Regions from separate parts of the Candidatus Acetatifactor stercoripullorum genome, predicted to be linked through region 1. Evidence: predicted binding sites of a transcription regulator. Region 1 holds the regulator's gene; the other holds the start of a gene.

Region 1 (7,964 bases):
CTGGCAATGGGAACGCTGCCATGCCCATAGCCGTCTGCCTTGACCACGCCCAGCATTTTTGTATGCGCTCCGATCTGCTTTTTCATGCTGCACATGTTTTCCACAATAGCATCCAGATTTATCTCCACATACCCTCTCTGACAGGCCTTTAATTTCTCGTTCCATTCGTCCATCTGATTTCTTTCCTTTGCGTATCCTGGCAAAATGCCATATTTTCAATAATGTCTCCCGCCATCAGGCCGTGTTCACCGCATCTGCAGGCTGCCTTGTCTCCCGCCCTTGCATGCAGACACACGCCTGCGGCAGCGGCCTCAAAGGGTTCCATCCCCTGTGCACACAGTCCGGCTATCACCCCCGCCAAAACGTCGCCGCTTCCAGCGGTTGCCATGCCGCTGTTGCCCGCCAGATTTACGCACACAGTCCCATCTTCCCGACACACAAAGGTACGGGCATCCTTTACCACTAAGACGGCGTGAAGCCTTTCTGCAAGCCTTACTCCTGCATCAGGCAGATTTTCCTTAAGCTCCTGTATCGTTTTCCCCATAAGTCTGGAAAGCTCTCCCACATGGGGTGTCAGAATCATCCTTCTGCCCGCCGCCCCCTGTCTGGATAGCTCCTGAAAAAATGTGTTCTCCTCAGAAAGCAGGTTCAAGGCATCTGCGTCCAGCACCAGGGGAAGGCTGCTTTCAAAGATCAGGCTCCGCAAAAGCTCCAGGGCCTGCTTTCCAGTGGAAAGTCCGGGGCCGGCGGCAATCACATCCGCCCACTTAAGACTCTGCAAAAGCTCCTTTGGGCTCCCAAGCAAAGCCTCCGGCACCTGCTGCTGCAGAATCACTCTGTTTTCCTCTGGCGTGATCACCTTGACCATACCGGCACCTATCCGATAGGCAGCCCTGGCAGCCAGCACTGCAGCACCCGCCATATTCCTGCTGCCCGCCGCCAAAACCACCTTGCCAAAGGTGCCCTTATTGCCCGCCAGGTCCCGAGGGGGCAGAAGGCTCTCTGCATCTTCGTCATAGCAAAACATCTGCGGCTTTCTTCCAAAAAAACTGGCTTCGCCGATTCCAACGCCGTCTACCTTCACCTCTCCGCAGTAAAGACAGCCCGGATACAGGGCAAGCCCTCTTTTCAAAAATCCAAAGGTCACCGTCATATCCGCCCTCACGGCTGTTCCCAGCACCCGTCCGGTGTCAGAATCAATGCCGCTTGGAACGTCCAGAGCTATCTTATACCCCGAAAGGCTGTTAAAGGTTTCTATGGCCTGGGCGAACTCTCCCTTCACCTCTCTGGAAAGTCCTACTCCGAATAAAGCGTCTATTAAAATAGTATATTCCTCCCTGAAAGGTTTGCTGCCTGTTTTCACAGGATAATTTTGCAGAATGGCAGACTGCTTCTCCCACTGTGGAGAAGCCTTTTTTCTTTCTCCCACATGCCATATCTCCACCTCCCAGGACTCCTCTGCAAGAAGCCTGGCCAATGCAAGTCCGTCTCCGCCATTGTTCCCCATCCCGGTAAGAATCAGCACTCTTTTCCTCTGATCCCGGCATTTTTTCATAATCTTCCGGATTTCTCCAAGTGCCGCCAGTGCCGCTCTCTCCATAAGCACCATGCCCGGAATGCCGATTCTTTCTATGGTATTGCGGTCATATTCTTTCATTTCCTCTGCAGTGACCAGATATTTCATATTTGCCTCATTTCTGCGCTGTCCTTTGCGCATTCCAAGTATAAAACAAAAAGGACTGTTCTGCAACAATCCTTTTTATTCACGATACAGGAAGCCCGCAAAGCATGGTTCCCATTGTTATTTTTCCGAAGAATTCTCCGGAAGCATGCTCATATCAAACAAATCCACCACATCCGCTCCGAACACATCGTGCATATAGGAATAGATTTCCTGATTCTGCTGCTCCATCTCCTGTCTGCGGATCAGATTCTTTTTTAAGTCAATCCTGACCTGCGTCACCCAGTCCGTAATCTCCTGAATAGCCCCTTGGTTTTCCTTCATGGTCCTATAACAGCATTCCATGGTAAAGAGCATCAGTTGAAAATTGACTCGGTCAATCTCCCCGGGCAATTCAAGCATCTCGTCCTGATATTTTTCCAGCTTTTCATTGCACTCTGCAATCAGGCGCTTGTTGTCCTCTATTTTCTGCTCCAGGGCGGCATTTTGGCTTTGCTCTGCCTCATTGACCATAGGCACAATCTCGCTCATCAGCTTCTTTTTCAGCTTCCTGATTTCCTTGGACTCTGTATTGAGCTTTCCCTGTCTGCGCAAAAGCTCATTGAGGTGTTCTGTCAGCTCTCCTGCAGCTGTCCTGCCCGTCTCGTCCAGCAGCCGGTACCATTTATTGTCCAGCGTCAATATTGGAATTTTTTTCCCTTGAAGGGCCCCTGAAAAAATTTCCTTTTTATCCTCGCTCCCCATAGCTTCCTCCTGCTATGCTTTATCCTTTTCCCGCTTATAACAGCCGATATTATAGGATAGCTTCATCAAGCTGTCGGAGAGATGCACGTTTTCCACCTGAATCCCTTCCGGCACATTCAAATCCACATGAGCAAAATTCCAGATTGCCCGGATTCCATTTGCCACAAGCCTCTCCGCCACTTCCTCCGCACCCGATTTGGGAATGGTAAGCACGGCGATATCGATATCGTTCTCCTTTACAAAGCGCTCCATCTCCTCCATGGGCATAACCTTTACCCCTCTGACGTCCTTGCCCACAAGCGCTGGATTTTTGTCAAACATTCCCCGGAAAATAAAGCCTCGCCGCTCAAAATTCAGGTAATTTCCCAGCGCCTGTCCTAAATTTCCCGCTCCTATTATAATAAAGTTATGCTTCTCATCCAGCCCGAGAATCTTGCCGATTTCCCTATAGAGATATTCCACATTATAACCATAGCCCTGTTGTCCAAAGCCGCCAAAATTATTAAAATCCTGCCGAATCTGGGATGCCGTCACCTTCATCAGCTCGCTTAACTCCTGGGAGGATATCCGCTCAACCCCTTCATCCTTAAGCTCTCCCAGATAACGGAAATATCTTGGCAGACGGCTGATGACAGCTTGAGAAATTTCTTTTTCTTCCAAAGATACTACCTCCAAACTATTTTATAAAATTATTATAGACGAATGTTAAAAACTTGTCAATGAATTGACAGGATTATTTCTCCAAGGTAAAATATTATGATACTATTGAGGAGGAATAAATTATGATACTCTCCTGTCAAAATATATCCAAGGCATTTGGCGAAAACAAAGTATTGGAAAATATCAGCTTCCATATAGAAGATTATGAAAAGGCCGCCATCGTAGGCATAAACGGCGCGGGCAAAACTACGCTTCTGCGCATTATCGTGGGTGAGCTTAAACCCGACCAGGGTGGCGCAGTGCTCTCTAAGGACAAGACGCTGGGGTATCTTGCCCAAAACAGCGAGCCGGATACCTCCCGTTCTATTTATGAGGAGCTTTTGTCTGTGAAGCAGGAGCTCATCGATCTGGAGGAGCGCATGCGGGAATGTGAGGAAAGCATGAAGTCTGCGGACGATGGCCGGCTGGAGGAGCTGATGCGGGAGTACTCTGCTCTCACCCATGCCTTTGAAACCAAAAACGGCTATTCCTACAAAAGCGAGATTATGGGCGTGCTGAAGGGGCTTGGCTTTCAGGAAGAGGAATTTGCAAAGCCCGTCTCCACCCTCTCCGGAGGCCAGAAAACCAGAGTTGCCCTGGGGCGGCTGCTTTTACAGAAGCCGGATTTGATTATTTTGGATGAGCCCACCAACCATCTGGACATGAATTCCATTTCCTGGCTGGAAACCTATCTGATGAATTATAGGGGCGCTGTGCTGGTTGTGTCCCATGACCGTTTCTTTTTGGACCGCATTGCCCAAAAGATCATAGAAATCGACCAGACAAAGTCCACAACCTTTTTGGGCAACTACTCTGCCTATGCGGAAAAGAAGGAAAGGCTTAGGGCTGCAGCCTGGAATGCCTACATGAATCAGCAGCGGGAAATCAAGCATCAGGAGGCGGTCATCGAAAAGCTGCGCTCCTTCAACCGGGAAAAATCCATCAAACGGGCGGAAAGCCGGGAAAAGCTGCTGGATAAGATGGACGTGATCGAACGGCCCACAGAGGCAAGGGCGGACATGAAGCTTACCCTTACCCCCCGCAGGGAGAGCGGAAAGGATGTGCTTTCGGTGGAGGGCTTAAGCAAAAGCTTCGATGGACACACCCTGTTTCAGGATGTAAGCTTTGAACTGAAAAAAGGGGAGCATACAGCCATTATCGGAGATAACGGCACGGGAAAGACCACCCTGCTCAAAATACTCAACGGCCTGCTTCCTGCTGACAGCGGCTCCTTCCGTCTGGGCGCCAATGTAGAGATCGGTTACTACGATCAGGAGCATCATGTGCTGCACAGTGAAAAAACTCTTTTTGAGGAAATTTCCGACGAGTATCCTAATCTCTCCAACACAGAAATCCGCAATGTGCTGGCCGCCTTTCTCTTTACGGGGGACGATGTATTCAAGCGCATTGCAGATTTAAGCGGCGGAGAACGGGGACGGGTATCTCTGGCAAAGCTGATGCTTTCCAACGCCAATTTCCTGATTCTGGATGAGCCTACCAATCATCTGGATATCATGTCAAAGGAGATTTTGGAAGACGCCTTAAACCAGTATCAGGGCACAGTCCTCTACGTCTCCCACGACCGCTATTTTATCAACAAGACCGCCCACCGCATTTTAGAGCTCACGGCCTGTCGGTTTGTCAATTACATTGGAAATTATGATTATTATCTGGAAAAAAGAGATACCGTCAGGGCTTCCTTTGCTCCCGCTGACGTTTCTGCCCCCTCTTTGGCCCCTTCCTCTTCCGAAGCAAAGCAGGACTGGAAAGCCCAAAAGGAGGAGCAGGCCCGGATTCGGAAAAAGGAAAACGATTTAAAAAAATGTGAGGAAAAAATTGCCGCACTGGAAGAGCAGCTTGGGCGGCTGCGCGCACAGCTTTCCGACCCTTCCCTGGGCACCCAGGCCGCAAAGCTTATGGAGCTTACGAAGGAACAGGAACAGGTGGATGCACAGCTGGAAGCCTTATATGAAGAATGGGAAATCCTGGCAAGATAAGCCGGGATTTCCCATTCTTTTTCTGAAAAATCTGCAATATTTCCTTAATGTTTTCCTACAGAAGAGTCTCCAGCGTTTCACGTATCGCCTGAATAAATTCCAGGGAGTTTAAAATCACAGGATTTTCACAGGTGGAAATCAGAGAAAGGCTCTTGGTCATCTTTCCATCCTCCACCGTCTTTATGCAGGCCTTCTCCAGCTTGTCCGCAAACGCGCAAAGCGCCTCATTGCCGTCCAGCTCCCCTCTCTTTTTCAGAGCGCCGGTCCATGCAAAGATGGTAGCGATGGAATTGGTGGAGGTCTCTTCTCCCTTCAGATGCTTATAATAATGGCGCTGTACGGTGCCGTGAGCCGCTTCGTACTCATAGGCTCCACTTGGAGAAACCAGCACGGAGGTCATCATAGACAAATCTCCGTAAGCGGTTGCCACCATATCCGACATCACATCTCCGTCATAATTCTTGCAGGCCCAGATAAATCCTCCCTCGGAGCGGATCACCCGCGCCACCGCATCATCGATCAGGGTATAAAAATAAGTAATCCCCTGTTTTTCAAATTTTTCCTTGTACTCTGTATCATAAATTTCCTGGAAGATATCCTTAAAGGTGTGGTCATATTTCTTGGAAATCGTGTCCTTTGTGGCAAACCACAGATCCTGCTTGGTATCCAGCGCATACCCGAAGCATGCTCTTGCAAAGCTGGAAATGGACTTTTCCGTATTATGGATGCCCTGAAGAATTCCAGGTCCCTCAAAATTGTGAATCAGCTCTCTTACTTCCGTGCCGTCTGCCGCCGTGTAAACAAGCTCCGCCCTGCCCGGTCCCGGCACCTTGATCTCTGTGTTTTTATACACATCGCCGTAGGCATGACGGGCAATGGTGATGGGCTTTGTCCAGTTTTTCACATAAGGCACAATCCCCTTTATCAGGATGGGTGCGCGAAATACGGTACCGTCAAGAATGGCGCGGATAGTGCCATTTGGGCTCTTCCACATTTCCTTCAGATGATATTCCTGCATCCGGGCGCCGTTTGGCGTAATGGTTGCGCACTTTACGGCCACACCGTACTTTAAGGTTGCCTTTGCGGAATCCACCGTCACCTGGTCGTCGGTCTCATTCCTGTGCTCCAGGCCCAGATCATAATACTCTGTCTTCAGGTCAATGTAGGGAAGCAAAAGCTCATCCTTGATCATCTTCCAGAGAATTCTGGTCATTTCGTCTCCATCCATTTCCACAAGAGGCGTTGTCATCTTAATTTTTTCCATTTGCTTCGGTCTCCTTTTCTTGTTTCCCGTAGGCTTCATTCAGCCCGTTTTTTACCATATTTTCATAGGCATTTATCATATGGCGGTTTGCAAGCTGCTCTGCCAGCCCGGCGTTTCCCGCCTTGATTGCCTCTAAAAGCTCTTCATGCTCATCATTGGACTTAGGCCCTCTGTCTGCGCTGGAAAGGGTTTTTCTGCGCACCCGCAGCACATACTGGTGAAAATCCTTCAGCTGATGCTCCAGTATCTTACTGCTGCAGGCCTCATATAAAATGTCATGGAAGCGGTTATCCAGCTCCGCCAGCTGCTCCAAATGTCCTTTTTCTGCGTGAAACCGGGCCAGATAAACGTTCTCCTCCAGCTCCTCAAGCTGCTCCTTTGTAATGTGCTCCGTGGCCCATCTGGCACACAGGCCTTCCAAAAGCGAACGGATCATATAAATATCCTTCACATCCTTTTGGGTGATGCCCGTCACATAGGCTCCCTTGTTGGGAATAATCTGAATCAGGCCTTCCAGCTCCAGCTGCCTGAAAGCCTCCCTCACAGGTGTTCTGCTGACTCCCAGCTCTTCGCCTATGGCAACCTCCCGAAGTTCTTCATGCTCCTCATATTTTCCGTTGAGAATATCTTCCCTGAGCCGGTGAAATACCCGGCCCCGCAGGGAGTACTTGTCCGTTACCTCCTGCTTCACATCATACTTGCTCACTTTTCATGCCTTTCCGATAAGCCTTGCTTTGGGCTTATTCACCAATGGTTATGTTTTTCTCCAGACATATACGGTTTAAACAGGCTACGATCTCCTCGTCCGTAAGCACGGTCACCCGTCCTCCCGCATATTCCTCGTCCACCCATTTCTTGATCTCTTTTACCAGCTCACTGGTTTTATCCACCTGCTTGTCTCCTTTAAGCTTGTAATAAGTGTTGATCCAGTGGGCTATGCCTGCCAGTCCCGAGGTGTTGGAGACGGCGCACAGCACCGGGCGGTTCAAAAACTTCTCTGTGTCAAAAATATTGTAAATCTCTTCATTTTTCAACAATCCGTCCGCATGTATCCCCGCTCTGGTCACATTGAAATTCTTGCCCACAAAAGGAGTTCTGGGCGGAATCTGATATCCGATTTCCTTTTCATAGTATTCTGCCAGCTCGGTGATTACAGTGGTATTCATGCCGTTTAAATCTCCCTTCAGCTGGGCGTACTCAAACACCATGGCCTCCAGAGGGGTGTTCCCCGTCCTTTCACCAATGCCAAACAGCGACGTATTCACGCCCGAGCAGCCATACAGCCACGCCGTGGTGGAATTGGTCACCGCCTTATAGAAATCATTATGACCATGCCATTCGATCAGCTCATGAGGCACACCCGCATGGGTATGGATGGCGTAAATAATTCCCTGTACGCTTCTGGGAATCACCGCACCAGGAAAATTCACGCCATATCCCATGGTATCACAGGCCCGTATTTTAATGGGAATCTGGTACTCCTTCATCAGCTTCATCAGCTCCAGGCAAAAAGGCACCACATAGCCGTAAATATCCGCTCTTGTAATATCCTCCAAATGACACCGGGGGCTGATTCCCT
Region 2 (7,964 bases), on a different contig from region 1:
TCTATGACAGATTTACAAGCGATGGGAGAGAGGGCCGTCTCGGCCAAATATGCCTTGCAGAAGGTGTCTGCGCAGGAAAGAGACACCACCCTTAGAGAAGCGGCAAAGCTGCTTTCCAGCCAGGCCCCAAAGATTCTTGACGCCAATGAAGAGGATATTCGCGCAGCGCAGGAAAGCGGTATGCACCCGGGAATGATTGACAGACTCCGTCTGACAAAAGAGCGTATTGAAGCCATGGCGGAGGGACTGTGCCAGATTGCAGAGCTGCCCCACTGTGTGGGGGAGATCATGGAGCGGTTTGAGCGCCCAAACGGCCTTGTGATCGAGAAAAAGAGAGTTCCCCTTGGCGTAATCGGGATCATCTATGAATCCCGCCCTAATGTGACGGCGGATGCCTTCGGACTTTGCTTTAAGACCGGAAATGCAGTGATCTTAAAAGGGGGGAGCGATGCTCTGTGCTCCAACATTGCCATCGTGGAGATTTTAAGAAGCGCTCTGGAACAGACAGGCATGCCTGCGGACGCCCTGCAGCTGATTGAAAGTACGGACAGAGCCGCAGCAGCCGCTCTTATGAAAATGAACGGCTATGTAGATGTGCTGATTCCCAGAGGGGGAGCGGGACTGATCCGAAACGTGGTGGAAAACAGCACTGTTCCCGTGATCGAGACGGGAACGGGAAACTGCCATGTCTACGTGGATAAGGATGCAGACCTGGACATGGCGGTTCGCATTGTTGTCAATGCCAAAACCCAGCGCATCGGCGTGTGCAATGCCTGTGAGTCCCTTGTGATCCACAGGGACATCGAAGCGGCGTTTCTGCCCAGGCTTGCAGAAGCTTTGAGTCCTTCCCGTGTGGAGCTTCGGGGAGATCAGGCTGTCAGGGAAATCCTGCCGGATTGTACGCCGGCCTCAGAGGAGGACTACGGGACAGAATATCTGGACTATATTCTATCCTTAAAAACCGTGGACAGCGTGGAGGAGGCCATCGCCCACATCAACAAATATAATACGAAGCATTCCGACTGCATCGTCACACAAAATAAAGAGACCGGAGAAAAATTTCTAGGTGAGGTGGATGCGGCATGCGTTTATGTGAACGCCTCCACCCGCTTTACGGACGGATTTGAATTTGGCTTTGGGGCGGAAATCGGAATCAGCACCCAGAAGCTTCACGCCAGAGGCCCCATGGGCTTAAGGGAGCTTACCTCCTATAAATATGTGATTCACGGAAACGGTCAGATTCGCGGATGACCTTAATTTGGAGTTTGAAAAACGCTTCGGAATGGAGAGTATTATGAAAGAAATGAATGGAAGTATTTGGCACACTATGAGCACCCAGAGGGTGACGCCTACAGATTTTATCTGTGTGATTGAGATTTCAAAGGGAAGTAAAAACAAATATGAAATGGATAAGGAGACCGGTTTTCTGATTTTGGACCGTATTTTGCATACCTCCACCCATTACCCGGCAAATTATGGCTTTATTCCCCGCACCTACGGCGACGACGGAGACCCCCTGGATGTGCTTTTGCTGTGCTCTGAGCCTGTGCAGCCTATGACATTGGTGAGGGCTTATCCCATCGGCGTCATTTCCATGCTGGATAACGGCAAGAATGATGAGAAGATTATAGCGGTTCCCTTCAATGATCCTTATTATAACTGCTATCACGATATCAGCGAGCTGCCGCCCCACGTGGTAGATGAAATGGAGCATTTCTTTACGGTGTATAAGTCCCTGGAAAACAAGACCACGGCTGTAAACGAGAAGGGAAACAGGGAGGAGGCCATTGAGGTCATCCGTAAATGCCTGGACAACTATGTGGATACCTTTATTAAAAGCTGGTAACAGGAAGCGAGTTTTGCAAATGCCTATGTTGAGAATCAAATGCGAGAGGAGACAGGAGGGCTTGACGCCTTCCCCGGGGATAAAATGACTTTATATGAGGCACAAAAGAATGAAAGCTACCGCATCAGCGGGCTGTATGTGGAGCCTGCTGTCACCAGAAGGCTTCAGGCGCTGGGCTTAAATGACGGTACTCCTGTGAAGGTGCTTAACAGGAAGCGCCGGGGCGCTATGATTATCCAGGTGCGCGGCACCAGACTGGCGCTGGGAAAGCATATTTCCTCCAATATTGAAATCAGACAGATGAAGGAGGAAAAAGCTTGAGCGTCGGTAAAAGAAAGAATGAATCAAAGATAAATTCTAAAACAAATCCAAAGACAAATCACATCCATGCGGCCTGTGTGGGAAATCCTAACTGTGGGAAAACCACCCTCTTTAACGCACTTACGGGCTCTAAGCTGAAGGTTGCCAACTGGCCGGGGGTTACAGTGGAAAAGGTGGAGGGAGAGGCCTTCTATGAGGATACCCGAATCACCCTTACGGACACACCGGGCATCTATTCTTTGACCTGCTACACCATAGAGGAGAAGGTGACCAGAAAATGTGTAATGGATGATGACATAGATGTGATTATCAACATTGTGGACGCTTCCTCCCTGGAGCGTAATCTTTACCTTACCTTACAGCTTTTGGAGCTTGGAAAGCCGGTGGTGCTGGCTCTCAACATGATGGATATTGTGAAAGAGCGGGGCATGGAAATCGATCTGCACAGGCTTCCGGAAATGCTGGGACATATTCCGGTGATTCCGGTGTCTGCGGCCAAAAGGACGGGACTGGATGTTTTGCTGCACGCGGTGATTCATCATTATGAGGAGGGAATGGAGGAGTACATTCTGGACTATCCTAAGCCTATAGAGGAAAGGATTGCCAAGCTGGAGGTGATGCTGCAGGCCCGCTATCCGAACCATGCCTCCCTGCGCTGGCATGCCATAAAGCTTTTGGAGGATGATGAGGAGGTGCGCACGGAGCATCCCATACAGATCACTAACGTGGCGGACAGAAGCTATGAGAAGGAAATCATCCAGTGTAAGTATGCCTACATCGAAAAAATAGTGGAGGAAACTTTGCTGCACAAGAGCCAGAAAGCGGCCTCCACGGACAGGATAGACAGAGTTTTGACCCATCCTGTGTGGGGAATTCCCATGTTTTTGCTGATCATGTGTCTGGTGTTCTTCCTCACCTTCACAGTGGGAGACGCCCTGAAGGGCGTATTTGAGGAAGGGCTTGCTCTGGTGTCCGGGGAGGCTTCGAGGCTTCTGGAGGGGCTGCGCGTGTCGCCCTGGCTGCAATCCTTGATTGTGGACGGCATTATTGCCGGAGTGGGTGGTATCCTTACCTTCATCCCCAATATATTTATCCTGTTTTTGGCCCTTGCTGTTTTGGAGGACAGCGGCTACATGGCGAGAGTGGCTTATGTTATGGACTCGGTGATGGGAAAGGTTGGACTGTCAGGAAAAGCCTTTCTGCCTATGATTCTGGGCTTTGGCTGTACAGTGCCCGCCGTTATGGCTACCCGGGCCCTGGAGACAGAGCGGGATCGGCGAAAAACCATTATGGTGACACCTTTTATGTCCTGCTCTGCCAGACTGCCTATCTATGTGCTGTTTTCGGAAATGTTTTTCCCTGACTGCGCTGCTATAGCGGCCTTTTCACTGTATGTAGTGGGCATGGCCACAGCTATTTTGGCTGCCCTTGCAATCAATGGCCTGGAGAAGGGAAAGATAAATGATTCTCTTTTGATAGAGCTGCCGGAGTATAAGCGGCCAAACCCGAGAACCATACGCATTTATGTGTGGAACAAGCTCAAGGACTATCTTTCCAAGGCGGGAACCACTATTTTTATCGCGTCCATTGTCATATGGTTTGTGCTGAATTTTGGAATGGCCGGGATGGTGGAAAATCCGGCGGACAGCTTTGGCGCCGCTATCGGCCGTTTCCTTGTGCCGGTGCTTCGGCCCGCAGGACTTGGGATGTGGCAGATCGGCGTAGCCCTTTTGTCGGGAATTTCCGCAAAGGAGGTTGTGGTTTCCAGCTTTGCGGTTTTGTTCGGTGTGGCAAATGCAAATTCAGCGGAAGGGATGGCGGCCATTGTGGAAAATATCCATATGGTGAATCCCTCCTTCGGCCCTTTGAATGCGTACTGCCTGATGCTGTTTTGCCTGCTGTATGTTCCCTGCGTAGCTACGGTTGCCACCATCAAAAAGGAGAGCGGCTCTTGGAAATTTACTTTGAAAATGATAGTCTTTCAGCTGATTTTGGCCTGGGCTGCGTCAACCCTTGTGTTTCAGATCGGAAGCCTGTTTGTATCGTAAATCATCCAAACTTCACTTGATTTTACCGGATAAGTATGATATAAAGAAATTGCATATATGTTAAAAAAATATCAAACTAAATCAAAGTGAGGGATTCAGATGAGCAGCATGCGAGGCATTGATACGCCGGTCAAACAGACCAGAAGACGGGTTTTTAAGGAAGTGGCCAATCTGGCATATCATTCTCAAAATCTGAAGGATGATATGGAGGCGCTGCCCTATAAGATTGTGGACTATGAGGAGTCTGTTTTCTGGGAAAATGTATACCGGGACAGAGCGGTGATCAGGGAGCGTATCCGGCTTGCCATGGGAATGAGCCTGCGGCCGGAGAACAGAGATCGTCCGGGACACCTGACAGAGGGGCTTGAGGAGAGCAATATCGACGAAAAATATTATGAGCCGCCTCTGATGCAGGTGATACCTTCCGCCTGCAATGCCTGTCCGGAAAACCGCTATGAGATAACGGACTCCTGCATGGGCTGTGTGGCCCACCCTTGCCAGGCTGTCTGCCCGAGAGGGGCCATTACCATGGTAAAGGGCAAGTCTGTGATCGATCAGGAGAAATGTATCAAGTGCGGCAAATGCCGGGACGTCTGCCCATATGATGCCATCTGCCACAAGGAAAGGCCCTGTAAGGCAGCCTGCGGCATTGGCGCCATCAAATCAGACAAGGTGGGCCGGGCGGTAATCGACAACAATATGTGCGTGTCCTGCGGACAGTGCATGGTCAGCTGTCCATTTGGAGCGATCGCGGACAAATCCCAGATATTTCAGCTGATACGTGCCATGCAGTCGGGCAGAAAGGTGATTGCCCAGGTGGCGCCCTCCTTCGTGGGACAATTTGGTCCCAAGGTAACGCCGCAGATGTTTAAAACTGCGTTGAAGGAGCTTGGATTTGCAGACGTCTATGAGACTGCCATTGGAGCGGATATGGGGTGCATGGCGGAGGCGGAGCATTATGTAAAGGAAGTGGCAAGCGGCAGGCAGGCATTTGCCTTGACCTCCTGCTGCCCCTCCTGGGCCGTCATGGCAAAAAATCTGTTTCCTGAAACCATTGATAAAATCAGTAATGAGCTGACGCCCATGGTGGCTACCGCCCGGGTGATCAAGAAGGAGCATCCGGAGGCCTTGGTGGTCTTTATCGGCCCCTGTGCGTCGAAAAAGCTGGAAGCCAGCCGCAGGACCGTGCGTTCGGATGTGGATTTTGTAATTACCTTTGAGGAACTGACGGGCATGTTTGAGGCCCGGGGCATTCTGTTAGAGGAGATTAAGGCAATGGATGAGATGCAGGACGCCACCGCAGCCGGAAGAGGCTATGGTGTGGCCGGAGGCGTGGCCAGTGCCATTGAGGACTGTATCAAGGCCTATTATCCCGGTACAGAGGTGCATATCGCCCATGCGGAAAGCCTTGCGGAATGCAAAAAGGTGCTGCTTTTGGCAAAGGCCGGCAGGATGAACGGCTGTCTGATTGAGGGAATGGCCTGCCCCGGCGGCTGCGTTGCAGGAGCGGGAACCAATATTCCCATTCCCCAGGCGGCCAAGGCCCTTGCCCAGTTTAAGGACGCAGCTCAGGAAAAGGTGCCAAAGGAGCCTGAAGAATAAAATGGAAGCTTCAAAATTGATATTTAAGGAGCCTGCTTTCAAGGATTGGGAGCGGGCTTTGCCCATAGGATGCGGAAAGCTGGGGGCTATGATTTTTGGAAATCCGTGTGAGGAGCATTATCAGCTTAATGAGGATACTGTGTGGAGCGGCGGCAGGCTCTCCAGAATAAATCCGGACGCTGGAAAAAATCTGGAAAAGGTGCGGAAACTGATTTTTGAGGGCAGGATACCGGAGGCAGAGCGGATTTTAAAATACGCCTTCAGCGGGGTTCCTCAAAGTGAAAGATGTTATCAGACCCTGGGAGATTTGTATATTGATATGCTCAATGACTCCTGTGATTGGGAGGATTATGAAAGGTGCCTTGATCTTGAAACTGCGGTGCACCAGGTGACTTGGAAATTCTCCGGCAGGGATATTATTTATCACAGGGAAACCTTTGCAGATGCGGAAAATAACTGTATCATAACCAGAATCTGGGCGGAGGGCGGAAAAGTATCGGCTGCTGCGCGGCTTCTTCGTCCGGGGTTTTGTGACGGCTCCCTTCGGTCTGAGGGCTGTATGCTCATGGAGGGACGGCTGGGAGAGATGGCAGAAGGGCTTCAGGAGGAAAAGGATGGAACCGTCAAAGACTATGGCTTCTGCGCAGGCATCAAAATGAAAGCCTCCGGGGGACGCCTTTTTGCCCTTGGAGAAAGCCTGCAGGCGGAGAATGCGGATGAAATTCTGGTTTTCTTTACCGCCGGAACCCATTTCCGGCACAATGATCCCAGATCGTATGTGCTGCACACCCTGCAGGAGGCAGCGGCAAAGCCTTACGAAGAACTGCGGCAGGCCCATATCAGAGAGTACCGGAACTATTTTGGCAGAGTAAAGCTGTCTCTGGCAGAGAAAGAAAACAGGGAGGAGGGACAGCCCTCCAACAGCCTGATGAAGCTTTATTTTGACTATGGTCGGTATCTTTTGATTTCTGCAAGCCGCCCCGGATCGCTGCCAGTCAATCTGCAGGGCATCTGGAACCGGGAATACAATCCTCCCTGGGGTTCCAAATATACCATCAATATTAATACGGAAATGAATTATTGGCCGGCGGAAATGTTTGGCCTTTCTGAAATGCACCTGCCATTGTTTGAGCTGCTTGAGAAAATGGCGGAAAATGGAAGGGAGACCGCTGAGAAAATGTATGGGTGCCGGGGCTTTGTGGCACACCACAATACCGATCTCTGGGGAGATACGGCGCCTCAGGACGTTTATACGCCCGCCACAGTCTGGCCCATGGGAGGGGCCTGGCTGAGCACCCATATCTGGCTTCATTATGACTACACCAGAGACCTGGCGTTTTTAGAGAGAATGTATCCTGTATTAAAGGATGCCGTATTCTTTTTCCTGGATTATCTGGTAGAATATCAAGGATACCTAGTGACAACCCCTTCTGTTTCGCCGGAAAATAAATATATACTGCCGGATGGCACAAAAGGCTGTGTCTGCTTTGGCCCGGCTATGGACAGCCAGATTCTGCGGGAGCTGTTTGAACAATTTCTGAAGGCGGACAAGCTTTTGGGAGAACGGGATAAGACCTTTGCAGATGAGGTAAGAAAATGTCTGAAAAAGCTGCCGCCTCACCGTATTGGCAGGAATGGACAGCTTCTGGAGTGGTTTGAGGAATATGAGGAAGCGGAGCCGGGCCACAGGCATATTTCCCATCTGTACGCGCTGCATCCGGCCTTTCAGATCCGGGCGGGACAAAAGGACGCCTGTCAGAGGGCTCTTGTGGAGGCTGCCAGGACAACCCTGGAAAGCAGGCTGAAAAACGGAGGCGGCCATACGGGCTGGAGCCGGGCCTGGATTATGAATTTCTATGCAAGGCTGATGGATGGACAGGCCTGCTATGAAAATTTCGTACAGCTTTTGCAGAAATCCACACTGCCTAATCTTTTGGACAATCATCCGCCCTTTCAGATTGACGGGAATTTTGGAGCCATAGCGGCGGTGGGAGAAATGCTGCTGCAGTCGGTGGAGGAGGAAGTACTGCTTTTACCGGCGCTTCCTCCGAAATGGGAGGAAGGCTCCATAGAAGGCATACGCGCCAGGGGAAATGCCTCCTATGACATTTACTGGAAGGATGGAAAGCTTCTGCGGTTTTGCGTAA

What was found. Region 1 encodes Rex, which represses fermentation and respiration genes when NADH is low (regulators of the CRP and FNR family bind a similar motif). Its sites were predicted from a motif close to ATTGTTAANTANTTAACAAT; they were not measured.
Region 2: a site for Rex is predicted at 4,272-4,291, ahead of SHK35_RS10290 (4Fe-4S dicluster domain-containing protein). Genes of this name have one in related genera too.

What each region holds. Positions count from the first base shown of each region.
Region 1 covers NZ_CALWMU010000018.1:18,575-26,538, forward strand. The annotation lists gene alr (alanine racemase) at 1-173, opposite strand, end outside; gene SHK35_RS07085 (NAD(P)H-hydrate dehydratase) at 149-1,684, opposite strand; gene SHK35_RS07090 (hypothetical protein) at 1,802-2,425, opposite strand; gene SHK35_RS07095 (redox-sensing transcriptional repressor Rex) at 2,438-3,085, opposite strand; gene SHK35_RS07100 (ABC-F family ATP-binding cassette domain-containing protein) at 3,208-5,121, shown strand; gene SHK35_RS07105 (NADP-dependent isocitrate dehydrogenase) at 5,177-6,385, opposite strand; gene SHK35_RS07110 (GntR family transcriptional regulator) at 6,372-7,091, opposite strand; gene SHK35_RS07115 (2-isopropylmalate synthase) at 7,126-7,964, opposite strand, start outside.
Region 2 covers NZ_CALWMU010000032.1:19,434-27,397, forward strand. The annotation lists gene SHK35_RS10270 (glutamate-5-semialdehyde dehydrogenase) at 1-1,251, shown strand, start outside; gene SHK35_RS10275 (inorganic diphosphatase) at 1,295-1,846, shown strand; gene SHK35_RS10280 (FeoA family protein) at 1,886-2,167, shown strand; gene feoB (ferrous iron transport protein B) at 2,197-4,215, shown strand; gene SHK35_RS10290 (4Fe-4S dicluster domain-containing protein) at 4,324-5,817, shown strand; gene SHK35_RS10295 (glycoside hydrolase family 95 protein) at 5,819-7,964, shown strand, end outside.